DNA from 2 places in the Stenotrophomonas sp. Steno-Z2 genome. Region 2 is predicted to be linked to the other one. Evidence: riboswitches for the same ligand, from Rfam matches in the RefSeq annotation. Region 2 holds a riboswitch; the other holds the start of a gene.
What was found. A riboswitch is a leader RNA that binds a small molecule or an ion and turns the genes downstream of it on or off. The one in region 2 is predicted to bind thiamine pyrophosphate.
Positions count from the first base shown of each region.

Region 1 (5,803 bases), 220 kb from region 2:
GCCGGCCCTCTTCCACCGCCGCGGCTGCGCCGGCTTCGGGCATCCGCTCTTCCTCCTGCTCCCATGCCACCGGCGCCAGCAGGCGATAACCGGTCTTGGCGATGGTCTCGATGTATTCCTGACCCTGCGGGAAGGCGCCGCCCGCGGAGAAGGCCTTGCGCAGCTGGGTGACCGCCTGGGTCAGTACATCGTTGGTGGGGAGGGTGTCGGGCCACACCTGCGCGAACAGCTCGTCGCGGGTGACCACGTTGCCCGCACCGCGCGCCAGCACCAGCAGCACGCCGGTCGCCTTGGGCGTGAGCCGCACGGGACGACGCGCGCCGGGCGCATGCACCTCGCGCGATGGCAGGACGATCAGGCAATCGCCGATATGCAGGCGATCAGAGGGGGGAAGGCCGCTGTCGATGATTTCCATGCCGCTGGGGTGAATCGCTTGAAGACCGCCGGGACCCGCCCCCTGGAGGCTTCGCCGCCAGTGAACCGCCAGATTCCGCAAATGGCGTCAACGCGATGAGCAAATGTTTCAAGGCGCGCGGATATTAGCCTATGGAAGTTACCTGTAGAGCCATGCAGGTCGACATCAGGCCCTCTCTCGCCGACGCAATCCATATAATCCGCTTCAGAATTCGCGCCCCAGGGCGCGATATTTTTATCTGCCGTTCATCCTGCGCCGCCACGTGCCGGAAGGCGTCAGCGGCGTGAAACCCGACAAAACGCAGCCCGTGCAGGGCTTCGGACGATGTGCCGCGGCGCGGTATGGACGCCGCCGCACGATCGAATTCAACAAGCTGAAGAAAACCTAAAGGGACGGCGCGGAGCGAACGCCCCTCCGCGCCTTCGCTGCGCCTCACTCCGCTCGATACAGCTCGGCGCCCTGCGCGCGGAACTCGGCCGACTTGGCGGCCATGCCCGCCTCCAGCGCATCCGCCTCGTCCAAGCCCTGAGCGGCCGCGTGGTCGCGTACCTCCTGGGTGATCTTCATCGAACAGAAATGCGGGCCGCACATCGAACAGAAGTGGGCCAGCTTGTGCGCGTCCTTCGGCAGGGTCTCGTCGTGGAACTCCCTGGCCTTCTCCGGATCCAGCCCGAGGTGGAACTGGTCCTGCCAGCGGAACTCGAAGCGCGCCTTGCTCAGCGCGTTGTCGCGCACCTGCGCGCCGGGGTGGCCCTTGGCCAGGTCGGCGGCGTGCGCGGCGATGCGGTAGGCCATGATGCCGTCGCGCACGTCCTGGCGGTTGGGCAGGCCCAGGTGTTCCTTCGGCGTCACGTAGCAGAGCATGGCCGTGCCGTACCAGCCGATCATCGCCGCGCCGATGGCGCTGGTGATGTGGTCGTAACCGGGCGCGATGTCGGTGGTCAGCGGCCCCAGCGTATAGAACGGCGCCTCGCCGCACTCGCGCAGCTGCTTGTCCATGTTTTCCCTGATCAGCTGCATCGGCACGTGGCCGGGGCCTTCGATCATGGTCTGCACGTCGTGCTTCCAGGCGATCTTCGTCAGTTCGCCCAGCGTCTCCAGTTCGCCGAACTGGGCCGCGTCGTTGGCATCGGCGATGCAGCCCGGGCGCAGGCCGTCGCCCAGCGAGAAGGCCACGTCGTAGGCCTTCATGATGTCGCAGATGTCCTCGAAGTGCGTATAGAGAAAATTCTCCTTGTGATGGGCCAGGCACCACTTGGCCATGATCGAGCCGCCGCGCGAGACGATGCCGGTGACGCGCCCGGCGGTCAGCGGCACGTAGCGCAGCAGCACGCCGGCGTGGATCGTGAAGTAGTCCACGCCCTGCTCGGCCTGTTCGATGAGCGTGTCGCGGAAGATGTCCCAGCTGAGCTCCTCGGCGCGGCCGTCGACCTTTTCCAGCGCCTGGTAGATCGGCACCGTCCCGATCGGCACCGGCGAGTTGCGCACGATCCATTCGCGCGTCTCGTGGATGTGCCTGCCGGTGGAAAGATCCATGACCGTGTCGCCGCCCCAGCGGATCGCCCACACCAGTTTTTCCACTTCCTCGGCGATGCCCGAGGACACCGCGCTGTTGCCGATGTTGGCGTTGATCTTGGTGAGGAAGTTGCGGCCGATGATCATCGGCTCGCTTTCCGGGTGATTGATGTTGCTCGGCAGGATGGCGCGGCCGCGGGCGATTTCCGCGCGCACGAACTCGGGCGTGATCACCCGCGGGAGCGCGGCGCCGAACGCTTCGCCGGGGTGCTGGCGCAGCAGGGCGGGCTCCTGCGCGCCTGGATCCTGTCGCAGCGTCTCGCGCAGCGCGTCCAGGCGCTGGTTCTCGCGGATGGCGACGAACTCCATCTCCGGGGTGACGATGCCACGGCGCGCGTAATGCATCTGGGTGACGTTGGCGCCGGCACGCGCGCGGCGCGGCAGGCGGCGCGAAGGGAAACGCACCGCGTCGAGCTTCGCATCATGCTCGCGGCCGCGACCGAACGCAGAGCCCAGGCCATCGAGGCGTTCGCTATCGCCACGTTCCTCGATCCAGCGCGCGCGCAGCGGCGGCAGGCCGGCGGACAGGTCGATGCGCGCGTCCGGATCGGTATAGGGGCCGGAGGTGTCGTAGACGGTGACCGGCGGGTTGTCCTGGCCGCCGAACAGGGTGGGCGTGCGGGACAGCGCGATCTCGCGCATCGGCACCCACAGGTCCGGCCGCGAGCCGGGCACGTGGATCTTGCGCGAACCGGGAATCGGCCGGGTCACGGATTCGGAGAGTTGCCGGGCCTGCCGTTGCAGGTCGGAAAGCGGTGCGTTCATCGGGCGTCGTCCTGTGCGTGGCCCGCGCGGATGCATGGGCCGGACGAAGCGAAGGCGCACTGCCGCAGGCGCATGAACGCACCTTCGGGCATCCACGCGGCCGGGCATTGCGAAGCTTCCCTACGCCGGTATCAACCGGATCAGGTTCCAAGGGACTGTCTCAACCGTGGCGCATGGCCGCGGTACCCCCGCTTCGGGCCGCATTAGAGCATGAAGCGGGAAACAATGGCACCGACATCCGGCAACCCGCGTGCGGGAACGCGCCTGTTGCAGGAGCGCACTCAAGTGCGCGCCCTCCCCCTGCATGTGGATGCACGTGCTGTCCTGGAAAGGCCCGCATGCAGGCCCTTGCGCGCACCGGGAGTACGCTCCTGCATGGCATTTCCACCGCGGAGCGTGAAGCCCGTTCTAACGAAACCGTGACATGCCTTTCAGTAGGATGCGCCGCTGCCGCATTCATGCCGCCCCTGTGCCGCCGTGCCGGCCCTTCCTTCCGCGCCTCCCGGTGCCGGTTCCGCTGCAAGCCCTGGCTCGCTCCCCCCATCCCCAGATCGGAGAAGCTCCTCCATGGTGTTTCGTGTTTCCATCGCGCTGGTCGCCGCACTGGTGCTGCTGGCCGGCATCGCGCCCGGCCCCTTCAACGACGTGGTCCAGGTCGCACTGGCCGAGGTGGTGCGCAGCGTCGGCTGGATGTACCTGCTGATCGTGTTCCTGACGCTGAGCTTCCTGCTGTACCTGGCCGTCGGCCGCTTCGGCAACCTGCGCATCGGCGGCGAGGACGCCGAGCCGGATTTCTCGCGCGCCAGCTGGCTGGCGATGCTGTTCGCCACCGGCATGGGCATCGGCCTGGTGTTCTGGGGCGCGGCCGAGCCGATCTCGCACTTCAGCAAGCCTCCGGAAGGACTGGCGCCGCAGAGCGTGGACGCGGCGCGCGCGGCGATGCGCTATGCCTTCTTCCACTGGGGCCTGCACCCCTGGGCGATCTATGGACTGATCGGCCTGGCGATGGCCTGGTTCCAGTACAACCGCAACGGCCGCGGGCTGATCAGCGACATGCTGCAGCCGCTGATCGGCCGCCATCACCGCGGCGCCGTCGGCCATGCGGTCAACATCGCCGCGGTGGTGGCCACCGCGATCGGCGTGGCGACCACGCTGGGCTTCGGCACCATCCAGATCGCCGCCGGCCTGCAGCGCGTGTTCGGCATCACCGCCAGCGTGCCGGTGCAGCTGACCATCATCGCCATCGCCTTCGTGCTGTACATGGCCTCGACCCTCAGCGGCGTGGAGCGCGGCATCAAGTGGCTGTCCAACTTCAACCTGCTGCTGGCCGCGCTGCTGCTGGCCGCGGTGCTGGTGCTGGGCCCGACCGGCTTCATCTTCGACACCTTCACCACCACGCTCGGCGCCTACCTCAACCAGCTGGTGACGATGAGCCTGCGCATGTCGCCGTTCTCGGGCAGCACCTGGGTGGCGGACTGGACCATCTTCTACTGGGCCTGGTGGATCGCCTGGGCGCCGTTCGTCGGCGCGTTCATCGCGCGCGTGTCGCGCGGCCGCAGCGTGCGCGAGTTCGTGGTCGGCGTGGTGCTGGCGCCCACCCTGCTCGGCTTCCTGTGGTTCTCGGTGTTCGGCGGCAGCGCGCTGTGGGCGCAGATCACCGGCCATGCCGACCTGCTGCAGGCGCTGTCCGGCGGTTACGAGACGGTGCTGTTCGCCCTGTTCGACAGCCTGCCCGCCTCGCTGCTGCTGTCCATCGTCGCCCTGGTGCTGCTGGTGATCTTCTTCGTCACCTCGGCCGATTCGGCGGTGCTGGTGCTGGCCAGCATGTCCACCGACGAGGCCGGCGACCCGCCGCTGTCGCGCAAGGCGGTGTGGGGCGTGGCGGTGGCGCTGATCGCCGCGGTCCTGCTGCTGGCCGGCGGGCTGGACGCGCTGCAGGGCATGATCACCATCGCCGCGCTGCCGTTCGCGCTGCTGATGGTGCTGGTGATGGTCTGCCTGTACCGGGTGCTGGACCTGGAATACCAGCTCGAACGACGCCGCGCGCAGCGCGCGCGGCATGCCGTGCAGTCCTGGATCGAACGCGAGATGGCCGCGCAGGAAGACGCCCGCGTGGAAGCGGCGCAGGTGAAGGAAGGGGGCTGACGCCCCGGGAGAGCGCGGCTCCCCGTGCCAGGGAAGCCGCGTCCGCAGCCGGCGCCGCGCCCGGAGCGCGCCTCAGTAGCCCGCCGCCTGCCCGTCCTTGCGGCTTTCCGACGCGCCGTAGTACACGCCGGTTTCAGGGTCGCGCATGATCGCCTGGTAGCCGCCGTAGGGGCCGTCGGCGAACACCACGCGGTGGCCCTTGCGCATCAGCGCGCGGATGGTCTCGTAGGGGAAGCCGGTTTCCAGGTTGACCTCGCCGCCGTCGCGCATCGCCGTGCCCTGCCCGGTCGGCTCGGTGGAACCCTCATGCTGGATGCGCGGCGCATCGCCGGCTTCCTGCAGGTTCATGCCGAAGTCCACCAGGTTCATCACGATCTGCGCATGGCCCTGCGGCTGCATCGCCCCGCCCATGACGCCGAAGCTGGCGAACGGCTTGCCGTCCTTGGTGATGAAGGCCGGGATGATGGTCTGGAACGGGCGCTTGCCCGGCGCGTAGCCGTTGGGGTGGTCCTTCTGCAGCACGAACATCTCGCCGCGGTCCTGCAGGATGAAGCCCAGCCCCGGCGGCGCCATGCCGCTGCCCATGCCGCGGTAGTTGGACTGGATCAGCGAGACCATCATGCCGTCGGCGTCGGCCACGGTCATGTAGATGGTGTCGCCTTCCTCCAGCTGCTTCGGCGTGCCCGGCTGCGCTTCCTTCAGCGCCCTGTCCATCGAGATCAGCGCGCGCCGCTGCGCCGCGTAGTCCTTGGACACCAGCCGCTGCACCGGCGCCGGTGAGAACGCCGGGTCGGCGTAGAAGCGCGCGCGGTCGGCGAAGGCCAGTTTCTTGGCCTCGACGAACAGGTGCACGTGTTCGGGCGAGCCGAACGGGATCTTCGTAAAGTCGTAGCCCTCCAGGAT
Region 1 is NZ_JBWJOY010000001.1:286,628-292,430, forward strand. It holds gene AC06FP_RS01250 (winged helix-turn-helix domain-containing protein) at 1-415, opposite strand, end outside; gene thiC (phosphomethylpyrimidine synthase ThiC) at 848-2,755, opposite strand; TPP riboswitch at 2,855-2,955, opposite strand; gene AC06FP_RS01260 (BCCT family transporter) at 3,323-4,900, shown strand; gene ggt (gamma-glutamyltransferase) at 4,973-5,803, opposite strand, start outside.
Region 1: linked by a shared signal. The riboswitch ahead of thiC (phosphomethylpyrimidine synthase ThiC) and the one ahead of AC06FP_RS02240 (TonB-dependent siderophore receptor) in region 2 are both predicted to bind thiamine pyrophosphate.

Region 2 (5,803 bases):
AAAGTTATGTCGATTCGCGATGGCCTCAATCGTAGTGACTCTCGACGCCTAGCCCAGCTCGAAGGAGGGAGCGGACTGAGAAAGCTATGGCGATCAATTAACTCCCCGTTCTATGCCGAACCAAAACTTGATTTTGGATTCTCCGAGGACGGGAGGTTCTATGTAGTAGTTTCCTACAATATTGAGGCAGTCAATGAGAATCCTGATAGTTGAAGATGACGCCGACAAGGCGCGGGAAATCAAGGAGTTCACTTGCCGCATCGTCGCAGGCGCTATTGTTGACGAAGCTCGATCATTTCATTCCGCCCTCAAGGCGATATGTAATCAGAGCATACGGTACGAGGCTCTTCTACTCGACATGAGCATGCCCAACTTCGACATTAGCGTTAATGAGCCCTCGGGAGGGGCCCAGGAAAACTTTGCGGGCCGCGATCTCTTGATGCAGATGAAGATGCGGAATCGAAAAATTCCGACGATTGTGGTGACGATGTTTGATGGTTTTGGGGAAGGGGTTGGAAGAGTTTCCATACACGACTTGGGGGCTCAAATGTCCGAGAGCTTCGGTGATTTCTACATTGGCCATGTGTATTACAATCAAGCTCAAGACGCGTGGAAAGATGAGTTGGCGGCGCTTTTAAACGGAATTTCAGCATGATAAAGATCAACATTCTGATAGTTGACGACGAAGTCGAGAAGGGCAAGGCAATCGCAGAGCTACTCGCAAAGAGCGCGGGTTCAGCCATTGATATAGTGCACACAAGCAATGCAACCGAAGCGCGGTTGCGTCTGAGAGAGCAAAGGTTCGACATCGTACTGATTGATGTAAACCTACCAAACGGCTTGAAAGATGCCCCAAGCGTGGATGCGGGTTTCCAGTTGTTCGATATGTTGAGGGCTGACCAGAAGTCGAATCTTCCCGATGACGTCATCTTTGTCACCGCGCTTGAGGATCTTAGAGACGTGGCCCAGAAGAAGGCGGCCAAACGAGGAGCCTCTCTATGCTTTTACCGCCCAGGCGCCAACGATTGGATGGAAGTCCTATCTGGTAGGGTGGGGTACATCATGGCAAGAAAGAAGAGGCATGCCCCTCCAAAGGTTGACGTAGCAATTGTTACTGCCCTAAGCACACCCGAGCTTGATGCAGTTCTTAATCTGGATTTTGGCTGGTCACGTAAATCACTGCCCGGAGATCCTACCACGTACTATTTCGGATCAATGGAGGCAGATGGCAGAATCATTGAGCTTGTGGCCGCCTGCGCGCCAAGGAAGGGGATGCCAGTATCAGCTGCACTTTCCGCAAAGATGGTCAAGGTTTTTAAGCCATCACTACTTGTGATGTTGGGTATCTGCGCAGGAGTTAAGGGCAAAGTTTCCCTGGGGGATGTGGTTGTCGCAGACCCGACTTGGGACTGGGGGAGCGGTAAGCACACTGCGGGAACTGACTCGCTTCCTTTGTTTCGTGCAGCCCCTTACCAGAGCGCCTTGAGGCAAGATGTCGCTGCACTTGTGCAAGCGTCCTGCAGAGAACTGGAAATCTGCAACAGCATTAGGGGCGGGTGGGGCGGTCGAATACCAGAAAGTAGGCTTGGGGTTCATCTCGGACCAATGGCATCCGGCGCATCCGTCCTTGCCAATGACGAAGCACTTTCACCAATCATCGACGGTCATAGAGAGGTTATAGCTATTGAGATGGAGGCATTTGCCGTTATGGCCGCGGCCGAGCTATGCGGTTCGACTCCTCTGATAATTAAGTCAGTTTGCGATTTTGCTGATTCGTCAAAATCGGATGACTGGCAATCATATGCCGCATATACAAGTGCTTCCTATTTTCGCAAGCTCCTACCCAGCCTTGCCGAGGCAGGCATTTGCTAGGCGTTGGGTCCGGTTTTACGCCGCCTTTTATCCGGACCCAGCCACCCTAAGATCGAGCTATATCACGGGGAAATTCCACCGCACGGCGCCTTGTGGATAGGTCGTATGGCCGGACCTACGGGTCTATGTAATATGTAGTTGGCCTTACTTGGAGAGTAAAGAGTGTTTGAGCTAGTAGACCGCTCCATCAGAACATTGACCTGTGCCGTCAATGTTGCAACAAGCATCGCCCCCTCGATGGAGCGCGGCCAGGGAACTATTTGCATCGTAATCTCGGCGTTGCCCGCAGCGCACATAAAGCGAGCCTTGCAGCCATCCGAGCGCCCCTGAAGCGCACGACTTCCATCCTAGGAGAATCGCGGGGACAGAAGTGAGATGGATGTATGTAGACCTCCTTGAAAGAGCGTGTCCATATTTTTGTGTAGACGGTGTTTGAACCCCCCTCGATGTTGTACGCAGCGGGCATTCGGGAGCATGTTCGCTCTTGGCCTACTCCTCCCATCAACTAACCCGCAGTTCGCTTAAGCACCTCTACCGCGTCCACCCCGCTGGCGGCGATGTCCAATCCGGCTGGCAGAGCCGTCCGACTCCTTGGCTGTATGCACGGGCTTCGCCGGAAGGGGCACCATTGCGGCGCAAGCCCCACCTCCACGAAATGCCAGGCTCCCCTGCACGCCAAGCCCCGCTCCACCCACCCCACGGGCCAAGCCGCGCCATTTGTGGTCAAATACGCCCTGAAGCGGGGGTGCCTGGGCTTGTCCAGGCTGAGAGAGTCCCTTGGAACCTGATCCGGTTTGCACCGGCGTAGGGAGCTTTGAGCAGCAGGCACACCGCCTTCGTGGCCGGTCGCGCGTGCGCGCCTTCGCTTCGTCTCTCCCCACGGCTGATGACGAAACGAATGAACCGCTGCTACCGAATTTCGCTGTTGACCGCCGCGCTGGGCGCGGCCCTGCCGCTGCACGCCAGTGCTCTTGACACCGCCGCCGACCGCTCGCCCACCGAGCTGGCCGCCGTGCGCGTGCAGGCCAAACAGCCCGAAACCAAGGACACCCAGTCCAACAGCTTCGGCAGCGGCGACTGGAAGAACACGCCGGCCTCGATCAGCGTGCTGGACCGCGGCCTGCTCGACCAGCGCGTGGTGCGCACGCTGTCCGAACTGGCCACGAACGATGCCTCGCTGGGCGACAGCTACGCGCCGGTGGGCTACTACCAGAACATCGCCATCCGCGGCTTCGCGCTGGACACCGCCACCGGCTACCGCTTCAACGGCCTCACCGTGGCCGGCGAGCAGCGGCTGGCGCTGGAGAACGTACAGCAGGTGGAAATCCTCAAGGGCGAGGCCGGCCTGGCCGCTGGCGTGATCGCGCCGGGCGGCGTCATCAACTACGTGGGCAAGCGCCCGGCCGAAGTGCGCACCGTCACCCTCGGCACCGACGCGGAAGGCTCGCGCTACGCCGCCGTGGACGTGGGCCACTGGCTGACGCCGCGCTTCGGCGTGCGCTTCAACGCCGCGTGGGACAGCAGCCGCTCCTACATCGACCATGCCGACGGCCGCCGCAACTTCTACGCGCTGGCCACCGACTGGCTGATCGGCGAGCGCGGCAAGCTGGAAGTGGACGCCAACTACCAGACCAGCGCGCAGCGCTCGGCCTCGGGCTACCAGCTGCTGGGCGCCAGCGCGCTGCCGCGCAACGTCGACCGCAAGCAGATGCTGGGCTACCAGCGCTGGCAGCGGCCGGTGGGCATCGACAGCACCAACCTCACCGCGCTGCACACCTACGATTTCGGCCCGGCGTGGCAGTCGCGCGTGTCGGCCAGCCACAGCCGCTCGGTCATCGACGACAACGTCGCCTTCGCCTACGGCTGCTACTACACCGCCGGCTGCGCCGACGGCAGCGTGCCGGGCAACTACTTCGCGCCCAATGGCGACTACGACATCTACGACTACCGCAGCCCGGACGATACCCGCCGCAACCAGCAGCTGCGCGCCGAACTGCGCGGCCGCTTCGCCACCGGCGCGGTGGAACACCAGCTCGTGCTGGGCGCGGACTACTTCCGCCGCAGCGTGGACAAGCGCCGCAACGTCAACGAATACGTCGGCAGCGGCAACATCCACGACCGCGAGGTGCCGCAGTTCGAGCCCTCGCCGCTGCAGCCCGGCCCGTCGGTGCGACGCCTGGACAGCCGCCAGAAGGCACTGTTCGTGCTGGACCGCGTGCGTTTCGCCGACGACTGGCAGTGGCTGGCCGGCGGCCGCTTCGTGCGCCTGGACGAGCGCGCCTGGGACAAGCGCGGCAACCCCGAGCGCGAGAGCCGCGTGTCGCATTTCCTGCCGCAGACCGCGCTGATCTGGAGCGCCAACACGCAGCTCAACCTGTACGCCAGCTACGTGCGCGGCATCGCGCTGGGCCAGGAGGCGCCGTTCTGGACCAGCAACGAAGGCGACTTCCTGCCGTCGGTGCTGTCGCGCCAGGTGGAAGTGGGCGCCAAGTACATGCCCAGCGATGCGCTGACCCTGGGCGCGGCGCTGTTCCGCATCAGCCGGCCGTTCCAGTACGCCAAACCGGACGACAGCGACTACGGCTACACCTTCGTGCAGGAAGGCCAGCAGGTGCACACCGGCCTGGAGCTGAGCGCGCGTGGCCGCGCAAGCGACAACCTGCAGCTCACCGCCAGCGCCAGCGTGCTGCAGGCGCGCGCGCGCCACACCGGCACACCGGCCTACGAAGGCCACCCGCTGATCAACGTGCCCACCACCCGCGCCAGCGTGCATGCCGACTACGCGCTGCCGTTCGTGCCCGGGCTGGGCCTCACCGGCGGCTGGCGTTACGCCTCCTCCAACGTCGCCACCGCCGACGGCCGCGTGCGCGCGCCGGGCTACAGCGTGGTGGATGCCGGCCTGCGCTTCCGGCATGAACTGCGCGGCCACGCGCTGGACTGGAACCTGTCGGTGGACAACGTGTTCAACCGCTTCTACTGGCGCGACACCGGCAGCAGCTCCGGCGACTACTACCTGTTCCCCGGCGCCCCGCGCCAGGCGCGGCTGACGGTGACCCTCGCGCTATGAACCCCGCGCTGCTGGAATGGTCGGCGGTTGCGCTCAGCGCCCTGGGCGTCTGGCTGATGGCGCAGCGGCGCATGCTCGCCTGGCCGGTGGGGCTGCTGTCCGTGGGCCTGTACGCGCTGGTGTTCTTCGAGGCACGGCTGTACTCGGACATGCTGCTGCAGGGCGCCTTCGCCGCGTTCCTGGCCTACGGCTGGGCCACCTGGCACCGGCAGGACAAACCCGACGGCCGCGTCGCCATCGCCCCGCTGGCAATGGAGGCCTGCGCGCGCGACCTGGGCCTGGGCGTGGCCTTCGGCCTGGCCCTGGGCGCGGCCATGCACACCTGGACCAACGCCGCCCTGCCCTGGCTGGACGCCATGCTCGCCGCGCTCAGCCTGGTGGCGCAGTGGTGGCAGGCGCGCCGCCACGCCGCCGCGTGGTGGCTGTGGATCGGGGTGGACGTGGTCTACGTGGGCATGTACGCGGTGAAGGCACTGCACGCCACCGCGGCGCTGTACCTGGTGTTCGTGGCACTGGCGGTCGCGGGCCTGCGCACGTGGAAGAAGGCGGCGCGGCAGGAAGGAAGGCACGGCGCCGCGCACCCGTGAGTGCGTGGCGCCGCGTGGTTCTTCGTAGCGGAACCGCAGGAAAACAGGTCCGCGCCCGAGCCAACGGCCCCGGCGCGGGTGGCCACGCACGCAACCGCCGGCAGGCCAGGCGGGCGCGGACCTCGACCCACCTGCGGCAATCGGGCATGGTGTAAGGGCAGCCCATGCCCCAGGAATCGTATGGATACCGTTCCCGCGCCTACAGCAGGCAATGCGCCCCCCACAACCGCCGACTCTCCCGCCGATGCGGGAGCCGCCCTGCACGAACTCAGCTTCC
Region 2 is NZ_JBWJOY010000001.1:509,328-515,130, forward strand. It holds gene AC06FP_RS02225 (hypothetical protein) at 1-213, shown strand, start outside; gene AC06FP_RS02230 (response regulator transcription factor) at 194-655, shown strand; gene AC06FP_RS02235 (phosphorylase family protein) at 652-1,872, shown strand; TPP riboswitch at 2,604-2,700, shown strand; gene AC06FP_RS02240 (TonB-dependent siderophore receptor) at 2,771-4,939, shown strand; gene pnuC (nicotinamide riboside transporter PnuC) at 4,936-5,526, shown strand; gene AC06FP_RS02250 (hypothetical protein) at 5,707-5,803, shown strand, end outside.